DNA from 4 places in the Glutamicibacter sp. FBE19 genome. Region 1 is predicted to be linked to each of the others. Evidence: riboswitches for the same ligand, from Rfam matches in the RefSeq annotation. Region 1 holds a riboswitch; each other region holds the start of a gene.

Region 1 (4,383 bases):
CACCGCCTTCGGCACCACCATGGGCAATATCGGCCTGGTCATCCTCTTCGGCACGATGATCGGCATCATCCTGGAACGATCGGGCGCCGCAATCTCCATGGCCGACGCGCTGATCAAGGTCCTGGGAACCAGGTTCCCCAATCTGACCCTGACAATCATTGGCTACATTGTCTCGATTCCGGTCTTCTGCGATTCGGGCTACGTGGTGCTGAACTCGCTGCGCAAAGCCATCACCCTTCGCACCGGCGTATCGGGGCTGGCTACTTCGGTGGCGCTGATGACCGGCCTGTACGCCACGCACACCATGGTTCCGCCAACCCCCGGCCCGCTGGCGGCGGCCGAGAGCATCGGCATTGCCGATAACCTCGGGCTGATCATTGCCGTTGGCCTTCCGGTGGCAGCCATCTCCGCGTTGGCCGGCCTGTTTTATGCCAGCCGCTTCAACAAGTCCCAATGGACCGCCTTGCCGTCGGAAGACGAGAATGATCTGGCAGACCTGGACTACGAGCAGCTGCGCGCAAGCTTCGGCAAGCTGCCGCATCCGGCCTTGGCCTTCCTGCCGATCCTGGTGCCGCTGGTTTTGATCTGTGCCTCATCTATCGCCAAGCTGCCATCCCAGCCGCTGGGCGGGGGAACGCTGGTTGAAGTCCTCTCGTTCCTCGGCACGCCGGTGATCGCCCTGATTTTCGGCCTGCTCTCGGCCACTTTGCTGTTGCGCGGCGAGAACAAGCTGGGCGATTTTAATGAGCAGATGCACGAATCGGTGCGCACCGCTGCCCCGATCTTGCTGATTACCGGGGCTGGCGCCGCATTGGGCGCGGTGCTGGCCGCCTCGGAGCTGACCACGATTCTCTCCGACTCGCTGAGCGGACTCGGCCTGGGCCTGGCGGTGCCGTTCCTGATTGCCGCCGCCCTGAAGTCGGCGCAGGGATCGTCCACGGTATCGATGGTGACCACCTCCGCGCTGGTCGCGCCGATGCTCGGTTCGCTGGGGCTGGATTCCGAATTGGGAATGGTGCTCAGCGTCCTGGCGGTGGGTGCCGGTGCGATGGTTGTCTCGCACGCGAATGACTCGTACTTCTGGGTGGTCTCGCAGCTCAGCCGGATTCCGGTGATCACTGCATACAAGACCCTCAGCGTGGCTACGGCAATCCAGGGCACCGCGGCCTTTGCAACGGTCTGGATCCTGGGGGCGGTCCTGCTCTAGCGCACTGCTGAATACACCCCGGGCACCGCGCCATCATCGAACCCTTCCTTGATGGCGCGGTGCACTGTTTTTAAGGGAGCTCAGAAACGGCCAGCCTGCTACGCCAAAGCCATGATGGGCTGGTGCGGGTCAGGGGTGCTCACGCCAAGAACAATGTGAATTAGACGCCGTAATATGCGGAAATATGACGCTGATTTAGCGCCTGCCCGCCGCCTCCCAGCCTTGCCAGCCCGGGATTTGTGAAGAGATCTGACGCAGTGTTCCCTCCAGTGACGCGTTGATGGCAAGCTCCCGGGATCAATGCTTGACTCGGATAACACCCCATCCAGAGCGGCTGAGAGACCTGGCTCCACGACGCCGCAGCAAGCCTGCCTCCTGCAGATAGTGCTAACGCCAGGTTCGATGGAGCTCCCGGGGCAAGAAGCGTGAACTTCTGTTCGGGATCCCTCGGTTCGATATGTCCAAGAGAGGGACGGCATGACTCGCACTCGCCCGAACACCCTGAAATTTGTGGCTGCCGCACTCGCAGCAACCACGCTGCTCTCCGGTTGCTCGCTGAAGGAACCACGCCCCGAAGCCGCGCCGGCCGTGGCGCCAAGCAGCAACCCGCAAACCGAACAGAAGCTCGACGATGTTCCTTCGATCGAGGGCAAAAAAGTGGGCATCGCGGCCAAGGACATCCTGCACGACTACTCGCGCGTGGTGTATCAGCAAATCCAAGAACGCATCAAGGAGCTCGGCGGAGAGGTCATTGCCACCCAGGCCGAAGCCAAGGACGAGAAGCACGTTTCGGACGTGGAAAATCTCATTACCCAGTCGCCCGATGCCATCGTGGTGATCCTGGGCGATGCCCAGACGCTCACCCCGGCCCTGGCCAAGGTGGATGCTGCAGGAATTCCGCTGTTCACCATCGACTTCCAGAGCGAGTACTCGAAGAACAACGTCACCAGTGATAACTGGAACGTCGGCACCACCCTGGCTCGCACCATGGCCGAGGACCTGCACGGCAAGGGCAAGATCCTGGTCTTCAACGGCTTCCCGGGCGTGACGCCCTGCCGGATCCGCTACAACAGCCTGAACCTGGTGCTCGAAGACTACCCGAATATCGAGAAGATCACCCCGGAACTGCAGGACAAGTACGAAGGCACCATCGAAGATGCCAAGAACCAGATCCAGGATCAGCTGCGCAGGCTGCCCGAAGGCGAAGTGGATGCGATCTGGTCCTGCTGGGATATGCCGCTGATCGGCGCCGCGCAGGCTATCGATCCCACCGATAATGACATCAAGCTCTATGGAGTCGACGCGGAACCCGGGGCACTGGACTTGATCGCGAATCCGCAGAGCTCCTACCAGTTCACCGTCGCCCAGCCCACCAAGCAGATTGCTGCCACCTCGGCCACGAATATTGCGCTGTTCCTCAACGGGCAAGCCGACCAGGTACCAAGCACCAGCTACGCCGAGCCGATTTTTGTGGACAAGGACAACGTGAATCAGGTGCGCAATGACAACGGAATCTAGCCTGCTGCTGAGCATGGCCGGGATCGGCAAATCCTTTGGCGCCGTCACCGTGCTGGACGATGTCCACCTGCAGCTGCGGGCCGGGGAAGTGCTCGGCCTGGTAGGTGAAAACGGTGCCGGAAAATCAACCCTGATCAAGATCCTCACCGGGTTGTACACCCTGGATTCGGGGCAGATCGAGCTTGCTGGACAGGCGGTGCAGATACGGCGCCCGGCCGATGCCGAAGCGCTGGGCATTGAGGTGATCCACCAGGACCGCCACCTGGCCGGGCGCCTGACCGTCGCCGAACAGCTGTATCTTGGCACATCCAGAAACCGCGGTTTATGGCGCCACGAGCGCACCGTGCAAGAGGCGGCCCGGGCGGATATCCTGCGGACCACCGGCCAGGAGCTGGACACCGCGGCCTTTGTCGACGAGCTGAGCGTTGCCCAGCAGCAGCTGATCCAGATTGCCCGCGCCGTGCTGGCCGAACCCAAGGTGCTGATTCTTGATGAGCCGACCGCGCCCTTGGCCAATGACGAGGTCGAGCAGCTCTTCGGCACCATCGGGCACCTGCGTGATCGCGGGGTGGGGATTATTTTCATCTCCCACTATCTCCAGGAACTGCAGCAGGTCACCGACCGGATCACGGTGCTGCGCAACGGCAGGAATGCCGGGGATGCCAGCTTTGCGCACGGCGACAGCATTTCAGATGTCATCGGCTTGATGCTGGGCAGCCAGGTCAACGAATTCTCGCACCAGCAGCGCGAGGCCCCCGCCCGCCAGGGCGAGCCGGCCCTCCAGCTCTCGGGCCTGTCGGTGGCTGGCAAGCTGGAGGGCATCGATCTCACGGTGGCTCCCGGGGAAATCGTGGCCGTCACCGGATTGGTGGGATCAGGCATCGAGGTGCTCGCCGACGCGGTCACCGGCAATCATCCGCATGCGGGCACCGCCTTGCTGCACGGCCGCCCGGTGGTTTCGGCCGCGGACTTTGTCGCCCGGGCCGGCGCCTACGTCCCATCGAACCGGCACCGCGATGGCATCTTCCTGCGCAACACCGTGCGCGAGAATGTTGCCGCCGCCAGCCTGCGGAAGCTCGGCCGCCGGCTTGGGCTGCTCAATGCGCGCAAGGAGCGGGATGCCGCGGAGGAGCTGGTGCAGCGCCTGGATATCCGCCCGGCTGATCCCGAAGCCGTGGCTTCGGGCCTCTCCGGCGGCAACCAGCAGAAGACCGTCTTGGCCCGCTGGCTGGCCAAGGGGTCCGATGTGCTGGTCTTGGACCAGCCCACCTCGGGCGTGGATGTGGGAAGCCGCGCGCAGATCTACGCGCAGATTTCCCAGCTGGTGCAGGACGGAGCCGCCGCGCTGATGGTCAGCGTGGACCTGGAAGAAGTGGTTGGCCTGGCCGACCGGGTGCTGGTGCTTTACCGCGGCCGGATCATCGCCGAGCTGCCCTCCGCCGAAGTGACCACAGAACGAATCTTGCAGTTGGCCTCCAGCGGCCAAGGAACCGGAACACCACGAGAAGAGGTGAACGCATGAGCGCCGCCATTGCTCCCGCCAACGAGGCGCCGGCGCGCAGCGCGCAAGGAAGGAAGCCCGGGCTGGCCGCCTGGATCGGCTACGCCGGCATTGGAGCGGTGCTGCTGCTTTTCGCTTTCGGCTCCCCGTTTTTCCT
Region 2 (4,383 bases), on a different contig from region 1:
CGTTTTCCAGGGCCTTTTCGCGCACGGTGCTCACAGGCCGGGTGGCCCGGGCGGCGGCCAGGCCGCGTTGAAGATCGGCGATCAGATCCTCGGTCTCTTCGATGCCCACCGAGAGGCGGACCAGGTTGGCCGGGATTTCCAGCTCGGTGCCGATCAGCGAGGCGTGGGTCATTTCTCGCGGATAGCAGACCAGGGATTCCACCCCGCCCAGGGAGACCGAGAGCTGGAAGTACTCCATGGATTGGGCGAAGGCGCGGGCGGCGGCCTCATCTTCCAGGGCCAGCGAGACGATCCCGCCAAAACCGCGCTGCTGGCGGGCGGCCAGCTCGTGCCCGGGGTGGGATTCCAGTCCCGGGTAGTAGACCCGGGTGACTTCGGGCTGCGCATCGAGCCAGCGGGCCAGGGTATCGGCCGAGGCGCAGTGGCGCTCCATGCGCAGGCCCAGGGTTTTCAGCCCGCGGGCGGCCAGGTAGGAATCCTGCGGGCCGGCCACAGCTCCGCCGGCGAACTGCTGGTAGCCCACCGCTTCGGCCAGGGTCTGCCCGCGGAAGATGTGGTCGGCCACGATCACCGCGCCGCCGAGCACATCGGAGTGCCCGCCAATGTATTTGGTGGTGGAGTGGACCACCGCGTGGGCGCCGAAATCCAGCGGGCGCTGCAGATAAGGAGTGGCGAAGGTATTGTCCACCACCAGCAGGGCGCCATGCTCGCGGGCGATGTCCGCCCAGCCGGCCAGGTCGGCGATGCCCAGCAGCGGGTTGGAGGGGGTCTCCACCCAGAGCAGCGCGGTGTTCGGGCGCACCGCGGAGCGCACCGAATCCAGGCTGGTGATATCCACCGCCGAAGAGGTGATCCCCCACTTGCTGTGCAGCTTGGAGATCAGCCGGTTGGTGCCGCCGTAGCCGTCGGCGCCCAGGATGATGTGGTCGCCCGGTTCGAGCACCGCGCGCAGCAGCGCGTCTTCGGCGGCGATGCCGGAGGCGAAGGCGAAGCCGGCGGCCCCGCCTTCCAGGGCGGTGAGCTGGTCCTGGAACCCGTCGCGGGTGGGATTCGAGCCGCGGGAGTATTCATGTCCGGAGCGCAGCACGTTGATGCCGTCCTGGATGAAGGTGCTGGTCTGGTAGATCGGCGGCACGACCGCGCCGGTGTGCGGGTCCTTGTGCTGGCCGGCGTGGACGGCCTGGGTGTTGAAGCCGCTCATGATGCTCCTTGGGTTTGCGGGGCCAGGGCCTTCTCCAGTGCGTGGTCAAGGGCCTGGGTGAGATCGGCGAGCAGGTCGGCGGGGTCTTCCAGGCCGACCGACAGGCGCAGGGTGGCGGTGTTCAGCCCGGCGGCGGCCAGCTGCTGCTCGGAGAGCCGGCAGTGGGTCATGGTGGCCGGGTGGGAGATCATGGTGCGGGTGTCCCCCACATTGGCGGCCAGCGAAATCAGTTTCAGCCCGTCGATCAGCGGGGAGACCAGCGTGGGATGGGCCAGCTCGATGGCCAGCACGCAGCCGGTGCCCTTGGGCGTGATCTTCTTGGCCAGCTCGTGGCTCGGGTGGGTGGACAGCGAGGGGTGGTGGATGGCCACAATGCCCGGGTGCGCCAGGAGCTCGCCGATCAGCGTGGTGACGCTGCGCTGCACATGTGCGGCGCGCACCGGCAGGGTTTCGATGCCGGCGAGGATCCCCTGGGCGCTAGCCGGGGCGAGGGTCGGGCCCAGGTCGTGCAGGAATTTGGAGCGCACCAGCATCGCGTAGGCGGCCGATCCGTGGCGCTCAAGCAGCGAGGTGTTGTTCAGCCGCACGCGCGGGGCGGCGATCTGCGGCCAGCGGGCGGCGTCGGAGAAGTCGAATTTGCCCGAGTCCACGACGATCCCGCCCAAAACAGAACCGTGTCCGGCCAGGCCCTTGGTGGCCGAGTGCACCACGATGTCCGCGCCGAAATCCAGTGGCCGCACATTCAGCGGGGTGGCCAGGGTGTTATCGACCACCACCGGGATGTTGTGCTCATGGGCGATGGCCGCGATGGCGGGAAGATCGGCCACGGTGCACAGCGGGTTGGAGACCGACTCCAGGAAGAACGCCCGGGTGTCTTCCTCGATGGCCCCGGACCAGGCGGCCGGATCGGCCTGGTCGACAAAGCTGATGCGGATGCCGAAGTCGGCGAAGGTGTCGGTGAACAGGTCCACGGTGCCGCCGTAGAGCGAGGAGGAGGCCACGATGTGCTTGGGTCCCTGGGTCAGGGCCAGGAGGGACAGGGCTACCGCGGACTGGCCGGTGGCGGTGGCTACCGCCTGGGCGCCGCCTTCCAGCGCGGCCACTCGCTGCTCGAGGATCGAGACGGTGGGATTGCCGGTGCGCGAGTAGGTGAAACCGGCCTGGCGCAACGCGAACTTCTCGATCGCTTCGGCATGCGACTGGAATTGGTAGGCTGCGGAATTGTGCAGTGGCGGCAGCATCGGGCGGAAGTCTCCGCTCGGGCGATATCCGGCGTGGACCGCGTCGGTTCCTTGGCTCATAGCTCCTCCTCGTTCTCTGCGAGGGAGTGCACCGATAGGCATCGTGTGGCAACACGAAGCACATCACGCAAAAGCGCGTTCGGAACTGCTCCATCGTTCCTGGCATTAGCACCTTTCGGTTTCCCGATGGTTGCTGCGACGTCAACGAGCCAGATCTCTTAGTCGCTCTTGATGGTTTGTTGTTCTTCCATGGTTGGCCACGGGCCGCAAACGGCGCAAGCGCCATCGGGCGGCCAGCTTCATACAAGGCCGCCAAGCTTCATATGTCGTGAACTTGTCATGATGACGCGGTGGCTGGCACCACTTTATGACGCATCACTTTGAGCAGAACCTGCGTGATTTCAAGGTTTTTGCCGAAGTTTATGACGATAGACCGGTACTCGATGACCGGGAGTTACGCCGTGGGCGGCTCAGCCGAGCACCTCGACCCCAAAGCTGGCGACCACCGCACGGACTTCTTGCAGGTAGCGCTGGGCCTGGTCGGTCAGCGGAATGGCTGCGTGGTCAATCCAGCCGATCTCGATGCGCTCCTCGATCGCCAGCGGGATGGCAACGATGGAGGGATCAAGCTCGTCGCTGATGATGCCGGTGGAGATCGTGTACCCGCCCAGGCCGATCATGAGGTTGAAGATGGTGGCGCGGTCCGAAACCTGGATTTCGCGTTGGCTGGAGCGCGTGGAGAGCACCTCCTCGGCGAAGTAGAAGGAATTATTCGCGCCCTGGTCGAAGGTCAGCCGGGGCAGGTCCTCGAGGTCTTCGAGGGTGACCTGGTCCCGGGTGGCCAGCGGGTTGCTGCGCGAGATGAAGATGTGCGGATCAGCCAGGAACAGCGGGTGGAAGGCCAGCCGGGATTCGCGCAGCAGCTTGTCGATGACCTTGCGGTTGAAGTCATTGCGGTACAGGATCCCGATGTCGCTGCGCAGGGTGCGCACGTCCTCGATGATCTGTTCGGTGCGCGTCTCGCGGAGCGAAAACTGGTACTCCTCGGCGCCGCTGGCCTGGACCATCCGGACAAAGGCGTCCACCGAAAATGAGTAGTGCTGGGTGGAGACGCCCAGCAGGCGCCTGGCGGAGGGCCGTCCGAGGTAGCGGTGCTCCAGCAGCTCCACTTGCTCCAGGACCTGCCGGGCGTAGCCAAGGAATTCTGCTCCTTCGGCGGTGAGCGTCACTCCCCTGGCCGAGCGCACCAGCAAGGTGCGCCCCACCCTCGATTCAAGCTCCTTCATCGCCGCCGACATGCTGGGCTGCGCGACGTAAATCAAGTCGGCGGCAGCCGAGATGGACCCCTCGGAGGCTACCGCCACGAAATAGCGCAGCTGCTGCAGTGTCAAGCCATTTGTTCCCTGAACCATAGCCAGAGTCTATATGAATCCATAGTTATATCGAGTTACCTGATATCAAGAATCACCCTGCATGATTGACGCAACGACTTCCCCTCGGCCTGCCCAGGCCTCCCAAATACAGATTGGCCATCATGGCAGACGAATTGAATTTCAGCATTAGCACCACCAGATTTGACGAGAATTACTCCCCTTCGGCGAATTCGCGCACCACGACAAACTTCGCTAATTTGGCACGCGGAGAGCGCCGCGAAGAGAACTTGCGCAACGCCCTGACGATGATCAACCGCCGGTTCAATTCCTTGGCTCACTGGGACAATCCCCAGGGCGACCGCTATTCTCTTGAATTGGAAATCATTTCCGCAAATGTGCATTTTTCTGCCGATAATACCGACCAGCAATTTCCTCTTTTAGAAGTGCTTGAAACCACGATCGTGGATAAACTCACCGGCACTCGGTCCCAGGGCATGGTCGGCAATAATTTTTCTTCTTATGTCCGCGATTACGACTTCAGCGTTGTGCTCCCAGCATCGTGTAATGA
Region 3 (4,383 bases), on a different contig from region 1:
ATGGTCGCACCGTTGGGCAGGTCCTTGATGTCGTCGTACTTCTTCGAGTACACGCCTGCCGGCGAGCTGTACATGTAGAAGGCCGGCTCCACGTCGACGTTCTGGTCCTTCTTGAATTGTTCAAGGTAGGCACCGTGCTGGAAGAAGTTGGCATCGTATTCGCCGTTGGACACCACGTGGTTTGGCTGCACGATGTCGGTGACATAGGTGGCTTCCAGGGTCCAGCCCTTTTCAGCCAGCAGCTTCTGGGCGATTTTGGTTGGTTCCTGGGATGGAGCCGATTCGGTGACGATGACCTTGATGGTCTTATCCCCCGAGCTGGCCTCTGGGCCGCCTACCAGGCCGCAAGAAGTCAGTGCGAGAATTGCGGCGGAGCCGGCGGTGAAGGTCAAAAAGGTGCGGCGGGATAAAGCCATGGTGTTGTCCTTTGATGAAATGCGAGTTGAGTGGTTCAGTGTTTAGCGCTTGTCAGCGGCGCGCGATAGCCGGGTTCCGAAGAATTGAACTGCGTGGACCAGCAGGATCATCAAGACGATGGCCAGCAGCATGACTCCGGTTTCATAGCGGTAGTAGCCGTAGCGGATGGCGAAGTCGCCGATGCCGCCGCCGCCAACGAGACCGGCCATGGCCGAGTACGAGATGAAGCTGACCGTCATGATGGTGATGGAAGACAGCAGCGCCGGCTTGGCTTCGACCAGCAGCACTTCGCGGATGATCTGCCCGCGCGTGGCTCCCATGGCCTGCGCGGCTTCGACCACTCCGTTGCCCAGCTGGCTGATGTTCTGCTCCACAAAACGGGCAAAATACGGGATCGCGTTGATGGTCAGCGGCACGATGACCGCGGCGGTGCCAATGGTCGTTCCCACAACAAATCGGGTGAACGGAATAATGGCGATCAGCAAGATGAGGAATGGGAAGGAGCGGATCGTATTCACCAGCCCGTCAACAATCTTGTGCACTCGCGGACGCGGGCGCAAGCCGTTGGGAGACATCGAATAGAGCCAGATGCCCAGCGGGGTTCCCAAGAGAATGGCGATCGGGATCGAAACCAGCAGCATCGCAAAGGTCTGTGCCATGGCCACCCAGATTTCCGGGGCCAGTTCCACAATGCGGTCAAGGCTGAATGCTGCTGCGCTGCCGTTGCTCGTGGCTAGCACTACTGAAGTGAAGTTCATTGGTAATCCAGGTTCTCTATACGCGGGTTACGTTGGCGGCAAGGTCTTGGGCCTGCTTGGGCTGGCGGTTCAGCGTGATTTCATCGCTGATCAGGTAGCGGCCGATAGGCGTCTTTGGTTCAAAGCCTGGTTCTTGCAGCGAGCTCAGGGCGAACTCTTCCACGACCGCGGCGTCTTCCATCACCGAGACCTTGTCGGCGATGGCCTTAATGACATTCATTTCGTGGGTGACGATAACGGTGGTGATGCCAAGGCTGGCGTTAATGTCGCTGAGGTACTGGAGCACCGAGGTAGTGGTTCGCGGATCCACCGCGCTGGTAGGTTCATCGCACAACAAGACCTTGGGCTCGGTGACCAGCGCGCGGGCGATGGAGATGCGCTGCTTCTGCCCACCCGAGAGCTGTCCAGGATAGGCGGACGCCTTGTCGGCGAGGTCCACGATGGATAGTGCTTCCAGGGCACGTTCGCGGCGTTGTTTCTTGGGCACACCGGCGAACTTCAGGTTCAGTTCAACGTTCTGTTGCGCGGTGCGATTGTTCAGCAGGTTGAAGTGCTGGAAGATCATCCCGATCTCATGGCGCTGCTTGCGCAACTCGCCTTCGCTCAGCCCGGTCAGTTCTACGCCGTCAACAAAGACCTGGCCCGAGGTCGGGCGCTGGAGCAAATTGATATTGCGCAACAGCGTGGATTTGCCGGCACCGGAAAAACCGATAATACCGTGAATGCTTCCGGCTTGAATATCCAGCGTGACATCCTTGACGGCCGTGAACTGGTCGCGGCCTTTGCCGAAGGTTGTTGTTACGTTCTCAAGACGAATCATCATCGCTCCCTTGATGCTTGGTTATGCGGAGCGTACTTCGCAAGAAACCATCTGCTGGGGACAGATTTTTCCGTCGCGAAGTGAAAGTACTCCATCGGTCCTGGCTGTAGCACCGCTCCCTTACGGGTGGTTGCTGCGACGTCGTTGAGCCAGATCTCTCAGTCGCTCTGGATGGTGTGTGTTCGGTTGTACCGCCCGAACAATTCAAGTCTGTCCTCCATGGATGCAAGCCGGCAAACGTTACGTCAATCAGCGTCATGAAGTCGCAGTTCGGACGGACCGGGAAAGGAATCACGCAATAATCCGCGTAGCAATACGAAATATTTCGTCACTTGCTCCCTTTAAGACGAAAAGGCTTGAAGAACTTGCACCTCTGGCCATCGATGCGCCAGCGATCATGGTGCGGGAATTCTGTGCTGGGCGCCGTGGTTGTACTGGAGTGCAAACCTACGAGAGGACTTCATGAAGATCGCAATTACCGGTGCCACCGGACAACTTGGACGACTGGTCATCGATGCATTGCTGCAGCGCGGAGCCGACCCCGCCCAGCTGGTTGCCATCGGCCGTTCGGAAGAGAAGCTGGAACCCCTGGCCGGCAAAGGTCTTCAGACGCGCGTCGCCGATTACAACGTGGAGGCCAGCCTGGTCGCCGCGCTGGAGGGCGTCGACAAGCTGTTGCTGGTTTCGAGCAGCGAAGTGGGCCAGCGGGCAACCCAGCATGAAAATGTCATCACCGCTGCGCAACGCGTCAACGTCAAGCTCATCGCCTACACCTCCATCGCCAATGCCCTCACCGGCAACATGAAACTGGCGCAGGAGCATATCGCCACCGAACACCTGCTGGCTGGTTCCGGCATCGGCTACGTCCTCTTGCGCAACGGCTGGTACACGGAAAATTACACCGATCAGCTCCTGGGCTACCTGAACAGCAAAGTCGTGCTCGGCGCCGCGGCCGACGGCAAGATCAGCGCCGCCACGCGCGCGGACTATGCCGAGGCGGCTGCTGCGGTATTGCTCTCGGAAGCCGGGGAAGCCGGGAAGATCTACGAACTGGGCGGGGACAAGCCTTTCACCCTCAGCCAGCTCGCCGGGGCTGTCGGCGCTGCCGCGGGACAAGATGTCGCCTACCAGGATATGGACCCTGAAAAGCTGGTTGAGATCTACACCGAATCAGGTGTTCCCGCGGTGTTCGCTGACATTCTGGTGGATACGGACCTGCGCATTCGCGAAGGCGCCCTGGAAGTGCATTCCGGGGACTTGGCACGGCTCATTGGCCGCGCGCCTACCTCCCTTGGCAAGGCGATCAAGGACGCCCTGGCCCGCTAAGGCAGGCTGGTATTTTCACCGTTGGAGGCAATCAGCCAGGACGATTCATGGGCCGCTGGTTGCCTCCGGGTTTTAACGGCATAGCGCAAAATAATCCTTCGACCAGCGCGGAAATAGAGCATGCAATACAAAATGGCGCGTGTCACAACGCTGGCGAATCCAGTCCTTCCCGTAAATTGACGCATACTTCATCCCCACCTTTTCAGGAGATCAGAGTATGCAACGATCAAGTTTGCGCGCCCTGGCTGGCGCCGCGATTCTCTCCCTGGGCCTTGGCGCATTCAGCGCGATCCCGGCGAGCGCCGATCCACGGCACACCGAAAAGAATCCCACGGCCACCGGCACCGGTGGCGCGGTCTCTTCGGTAGATCCGGAAGCATCAGCGGCAGGCATCGAGGTACTGCGCAAGGGAGGCAACGCGGTAGACGCCGCGGTCGCCACAGCGGCGGCGCTGGGCGTGACCGAACCATACAGCGCGGGTGTCGGCGGTGGCGGCTATTTCCTGTATTACGACGCGGCTTCCGGCAAGGTCAGCACCATCGATGGGCGTGAAACTGCCCCAGCTGCTACCCCTCAGGACGCATTTATTGATCCGGCGACCGGCGAGCCCTACAACTTCACTCCGGAACTGGTCACCAGCGGTGTTGCCGTGGGCGTTCCGGGGACCGTAGCCACCTGGCAGCGTGCCCTGGACAATTGGGGCTCGCAAAGCCTGAAGCAGGTGCTGCGTCCGGCGACCCAGGTGGCTTCCCGCGGTTTTGTTGTTGATGAGACCTTCCGGGAACAAACCTTGGACAACAAGGAACGCTTCGAAGCCTTCGGCTCCACCAGCAAGCTTTTCCTCCCCGGTGGCGATGCGCCACAGGTGGGGAGCATCTTCAAGAACCCCGAGCTGGCCGATACCTATCGCCTGCTGGCCAAGGAAGGCCCAAAGGCGTTCTACCACGGTGATCTGGCCTCCGAAATCTCCCAGACGGTCCAGGCCCCGCCCAAGGTCGAGGACACCAAGCTGCCGGTCCCTGCCGGTTTTGTCAGCACCGAGGACCTCGCCAACTATGAGGT
Region 4 (4,383 bases), on a different contig from region 1:
GCAATCGGGTCGGTGTACTGCCGATCTGCGCCGCCCTTCCCCTCGACTTCGGGCCAGCCATAGTTCCCGCCGGCCTTGATGATGTTCAGTTCGTCGAAGGTGTTTTGCCCGAATTCGCTGGCATACATGGTGCCATCATCGCTCCATGCCAGGCCCTGCACATTGCGGTGCCCATAGCTGTAGACGAGGGAATTCTCGAAGGGATTGTCCTCCGGGACGCTTCCATCGGGTGCCATGCGCAGGATCTTGCCGCCCAGCGCCTGCAGGTCCTGGGCTTGCCCAGGGTTGGACGCATCGCCCACGCTCGCGTAGAGCATTCCATCCGGTCCGATGGCCAGCCGCCCGCCGTTGTGGATATTGGCCGAGGGCAGGGAATCCAGCAGGGTCCGCGGAGCCGACAATGACAGGTTTCCGGCGCTGCCTTGCACGGTGAATTGCTGAATGCGGTTACCGGATTCCGCGGTGGAATACGCGTAGAGCTGGTCCGGCGCTAGGAAGGCCAGGCCCAGCAGCCCGCCTTCGCCTCTCGCTGCGAGATCATCGATCCGGGCCACTTCGCGGCTCTGTCCGGACTGCGAAACCTCCAGGATCCTCCCGGAATCGCGTTCGCTGACCAGCAAGCTGTCCTGGACGTAGACCATGGACCACGGAGCTTCCAAGCCGGTGGCCAGTGGTTCTGGAGCGGTGTGCGATTCGGCAGCTGGACTTGGAAGTGGTGTTGGCGTGGAGCATCCGGCGAGGAACACTGCGCCGAGCAGCAGGCATGTGTCCCGGATGTGCTTCATCGGGTGGCTATGCGTGCGCCGGCTGATGGCGCGTCGGGCGATACGTCAGTTCCTGGATCCGCCCGTCCAAAAGCTTTGAATCGACAAGTTCCAGGTCATAGTCGTCGACCCCTCCGAGTACCGGAGCAGAGCCGCTATGCCCGGTCAGCACCGGGAAGATGCTCACCTGGATGAAGTCCACAAGACCTGCCGCCAGCAGCGAATGGTTCATGGCCAGGGAACCGTGGGAGCGCAGCGGCACATCTGAGGTTTCCTTGAGCTGGGCGACGACTTCCAAGGCATCAGCGCGCTCCAGCGTGGCATTAGGCCAAGACAGCGGCTCAACCAAGGTGGTGGAGATGACGGTGGCGGGCTTGTCGTGCAAAGCCACGCCCCACGCGTCTTCAACCTCGGGATTCATCTCGATTTCTGCCCAGAAGAGACTAAACAAGCGGAAGGTGTTGGCTCCGAAAACCATGCGGCATGGGGGAGTGTAGAGCCCGAGGCGATGGGCCAACAGCTCTGGCCCCTGTTTTCCCCAGTAGCCACCCCAATCGCTGCCTGCACTGCCGAAGCCATCAAGGCTGCTGAACACGTCAAAGGTATAGGTGGCACTCATGGCAAGCCTCCGAAGCTGATCCGCTAGGTGCCACCTAGGATACGCTCAGGCGCTGGGCATATCTACGTTTTGGGTGCGCAATTGTCCGCGCGAGAGTTCCTTTCCGCTGGCCTCGTCGGTGATGACAACTTCCCACAACTGCTGGGTCTTGCCTTGGAACAGCGCCTTGGCCGCAACCTGCACGCGCGCACCGGTAGTGGGACGCAGGAAGTCGGTGGCATTGTGAACGCCCACAGCAAATTGATTGCGCTCTGAGACCGCGTAGCTGGCGCCAACGCTGCCGGCGCTTTCAATCATGGAGGCATAGACACCTCCATGTACGACGCCCCACGGGGTGTGGTGCTCTTCATTGAGATCGGCATGGCCTCGCACGGAAGTGGCGGTGATGTCGTCAAAGACCAGGCCAATGCTGTCAGTGAAGCGGCTGGTCTTGTCGGGGATTCGCTGTGCTGGGGAACTCACGGGTGACTCCAAAAGTGTCGGGGCGCGGTGCGCCTGTTCGAGTGGTGGGGCTTGCGGTTCAATTATTTGCACTTTACCTGCTGAAGTACGCGGCAATCCTTGCGGGAAGATCCTTGATGGCGAACCCTGGCGCCGATTTTCCACGAAGCGCAGATGCCGGAAGATATTTAGCCGTGCCATAAGTTAATGCGTTACGACGAAGATCACACCTTCATGGCCGGCTGAAGTGCCTGAAGCGGTCCGAATTGGTGAATAAAGGACTGTTCCGTGACCCTAAAACTGAGCCACTGTCGAATATTTTGTTGAATATTGCGATTTGAGAAGTGAATTGTTTGACGGTGCTTCGTCATGAGTCATATTGTTTTAAGCAGAATCAAGAGCATCAGCTAAAAGCCCTGGCTTGCTGATCGGCAACCCTCTCAACGGTAGTGGGGTGCTCCAGGTGAGGATTCGGTTTTGCGCCAAATAGTGTCAGAACAAGTACCGCGCACGGCGTGAAACCTCAGTGGCAACCGGATTCGGATCATCCCGAACCGCTGTTCCCGCTGGGTCTGACGCGGTGGGCAAGAACCGAAGGAATCGAGCCATGTCATTGAATCGTGAACTTGACCCGCTAACCCTACGCAAGGTTTTCGCTCAACATCCCTCAGGCGTGGCCGCTCTGTGTGCAGAAGTGGACGGCGTGAAAACCGGCATCGTTGCATCCTCATTCACTGTCGGGGTTTCGCTGGAGCCGGCATTGGTGATGTTTGCAGTCCAGAAGACCTCCAACACCTGGCCGAAACTGCGCGAGGCCAGCCACATTGGTGTTTCGGTTCTCAGCGATCTCAATGGAGGGGTCTGCGCGCAGATCGCTTCGAAGAAGGGCGATCGATTCCTCGGCGTGGATACCGTGGTTTCCGAGCAGGGCGCTCTGTTCATTGAAGAGTCCACCCTCTGGCTGGAAACGTCGATTTACAACGAAGTCGAAGCTGGTGACCACTGGGTTGTGCTTTTGGAGGTGCATGGGCATCACACATCACTGCACTCGCCGCAGATCTTCCATGATTCCCGATTTCATTCAATCCCAGTTCCTGAGCTCGTCTAAATCTTCTGAGGGGTAGTTTCCCGAAGGCCCGGCGTGGATTCCCTGATGGTGATCTGCTCCGGGCCTTGTCGCGTTTCGGGACGCGTTCAACGCCAGGCAAATAGTTATCCACGGTGTGGATCGCGACCGCTACGCGAAAATGTGGACTATTGGCCATAACTTGCCGAGTTGGCCGTGCTAAAGGCCGGTGACTAAGCCTTTTATGATTCCGTAGATATCCACATGGTTATCCACACGACTGTGGGCATGATGTGCAGAACTGTGTGAAAACTGCAATAAACCCTGTATTGCGGGCGTTTTTGGGTGTTGATAACTACTGGGAACATATCGCTATCTTCAATAAAATATTTACCTGTCCACAGATGTGAAAATACAAAAAGCCTAGTCAATAACTATTACTGTTGGGTACTTGACAATAATCCACAGGGTTCTCCCCAGACAGTGAACAGGCTAGTCCACAGCTGAGGGTATGTTATGCACAAGACCTGTGGATAATGGGGTTTACGTGGGTAAACATCGGCCCTACTGTTGGCTTTGGGGCAGAAATATCCACAGACGTAATCCATTGAACTGTTGGCATCAACTAGCAGGTTGGAACGTTGCCATCTGGCAAGGAAGATTTTTCCCCCTGGGGTCAATAGGGGATGGAAGTGTCTGCAATGAGTGCTGAGCCGGTTTACGAAGGACGAGAATCCGACGCAGGGCGCAAGCCGCCACAGGACGTCGAAGCCGAGATGTCCGTGCTCGGTGGCATGATGCTATCCAAGGACGCCATCGCCGACGTCGTTGAGGCGCTGCGCGGAACCGACTTCTACCGTCCGGCTCACGAATCCATCTACGAAGCCATTATCGATTTGTACGGCCGAGGCGAACCTGCCGATGCCGTGACCGTGGCCGACTTGCTGACCAAGCGCGGCGAAATTTCCCGCGTGGGTGGCGCTGCCTACCTTCACAACCTCATTCAGCAGGTGCCCACCGCCGCTAACGCCGGCTACTATGCAGAAATCGTGCGCGAGCGCGCCGTCTTGCGCCGCCTGGTGGACGCCGGAACCCGCATCGTCCAGATGGGCTACTCGCCCGATGGAGAAGTCGATGCCATTGTCAACGAAGCGCAAGCCGAGGTTTACAAGGTTGCGGAAAACCGCAGCAGCGAAGACTACGTACGCCTCTCGGACATCATCGAAGGCACCGTAGACGAAATCGAAAACGCCGCGAACGCCGGCGACGGCATCACCGGCGTGCCCACCGGGTTCTACGAATTCGACGAGCTGACCCAGGGCCTGAAGGGCGGCCAGATGATCATCATCGCGGCCCGTCCTGCAGTGGGTAAGTCGACCTTCGCACTGGACTTCGCCCGGTCCGCCGCCATCAAGAACAACATGGCCACCGTCTTCTTCTCCCTGGAAATGGGCCGCAATGAAATTGCGATGCGCCTGCTTTCGGCAGAAGCC

The links. Region 1 has a riboswitch for S-adenosylmethionine ahead of H6F58_RS00495 (substrate-binding domain-containing protein). Riboswitches for the same ligand answer to the same signal wherever they lie in the genome.
Region 2: linked by a shared signal. The riboswitch ahead of H6F58_RS12085 (aminotransferase class I/II-fold pyridoxal phosphate-dependent enzyme) and the one ahead of H6F58_RS00495 (substrate-binding domain-containing protein) in region 1 are both predicted to bind S-adenosylmethionine.
Region 3: linked by a shared signal. The riboswitch ahead of H6F58_RS09235 (methionine ABC transporter ATP-binding protein) and the one ahead of H6F58_RS00495 (substrate-binding domain-containing protein) in region 1 are both predicted to bind S-adenosylmethionine.
Region 4: linked by a shared signal. The riboswitch ahead of H6F58_RS14925 (flavin reductase family protein) and the one ahead of H6F58_RS00495 (substrate-binding domain-containing protein) in region 1 are both predicted to bind S-adenosylmethionine.

Annotation. Positions count from the first base shown of each region.
Region 1 covers NZ_JACKQN010000001.1:109,501-113,883, forward strand. Annotated here, with positions in the region: gene H6F58_RS00490 (GntP family permease) at 1-1,207, shown strand, start outside; SAM riboswitch class I at 1,526-1,616, shown strand; gene H6F58_RS00495 (substrate-binding domain-containing protein) at 1,685-2,725, shown strand; gene H6F58_RS00500 (sugar ABC transporter ATP-binding protein) at 2,709-4,247, shown strand; gene H6F58_RS00505 (ABC transporter permease) at 4,244-4,383, shown strand, end outside.
Region 2 covers NZ_JACKQN010000007.1:43,229-47,611, forward strand. Annotated here, with positions in the region: gene H6F58_RS12080 (cystathionine gamma-synthase) at 1-1,201, opposite strand, end outside; gene H6F58_RS12085 (aminotransferase class I/II-fold pyridoxal phosphate-dependent enzyme) at 1,198-2,502, opposite strand; SAM riboswitch class I at 2,590-2,680, opposite strand; gene H6F58_RS12090 (LysR family transcriptional regulator) at 2,913-3,854, opposite strand; gene H6F58_RS12095 (DUF1852 domain-containing protein) at 3,977-4,383, shown strand, end outside.
Region 3 covers NZ_JACKQN010000004.1:222,738-227,120, forward strand. Annotated here, with positions in the region: gene H6F58_RS09225 (MetQ/NlpA family ABC transporter substrate-binding protein) at 1-416, opposite strand, end outside; gene H6F58_RS09230 (methionine ABC transporter permease) at 459-1,175, opposite strand; gene H6F58_RS09235 (methionine ABC transporter ATP-binding protein) at 1,192-1,998, opposite strand; SAM riboswitch class I at 2,084-2,173, opposite strand; gene H6F58_RS09240 (SDR family oxidoreductase) at 2,458-3,321, shown strand; gene ggt (gamma-glutamyltransferase) at 3,539-4,383, shown strand, end outside.
Region 4 covers NZ_JACKQN010000010.1:107,502-111,884, forward strand. Annotated here, with positions in the region: gene H6F58_RS14910 (PQQ-dependent sugar dehydrogenase) at 1-785, opposite strand, end outside; gene H6F58_RS14915 (dihydrofolate reductase family protein) at 793-1,383, opposite strand; gene H6F58_RS14920 (PaaI family thioesterase) at 1,429-1,845, opposite strand; SAM riboswitch class IV at 2,217-2,334, shown strand; gene H6F58_RS14925 (flavin reductase family protein) at 2,432-2,932, shown strand; gene dnaB (replicative DNA helicase) at 3,592-4,383, shown strand, end outside.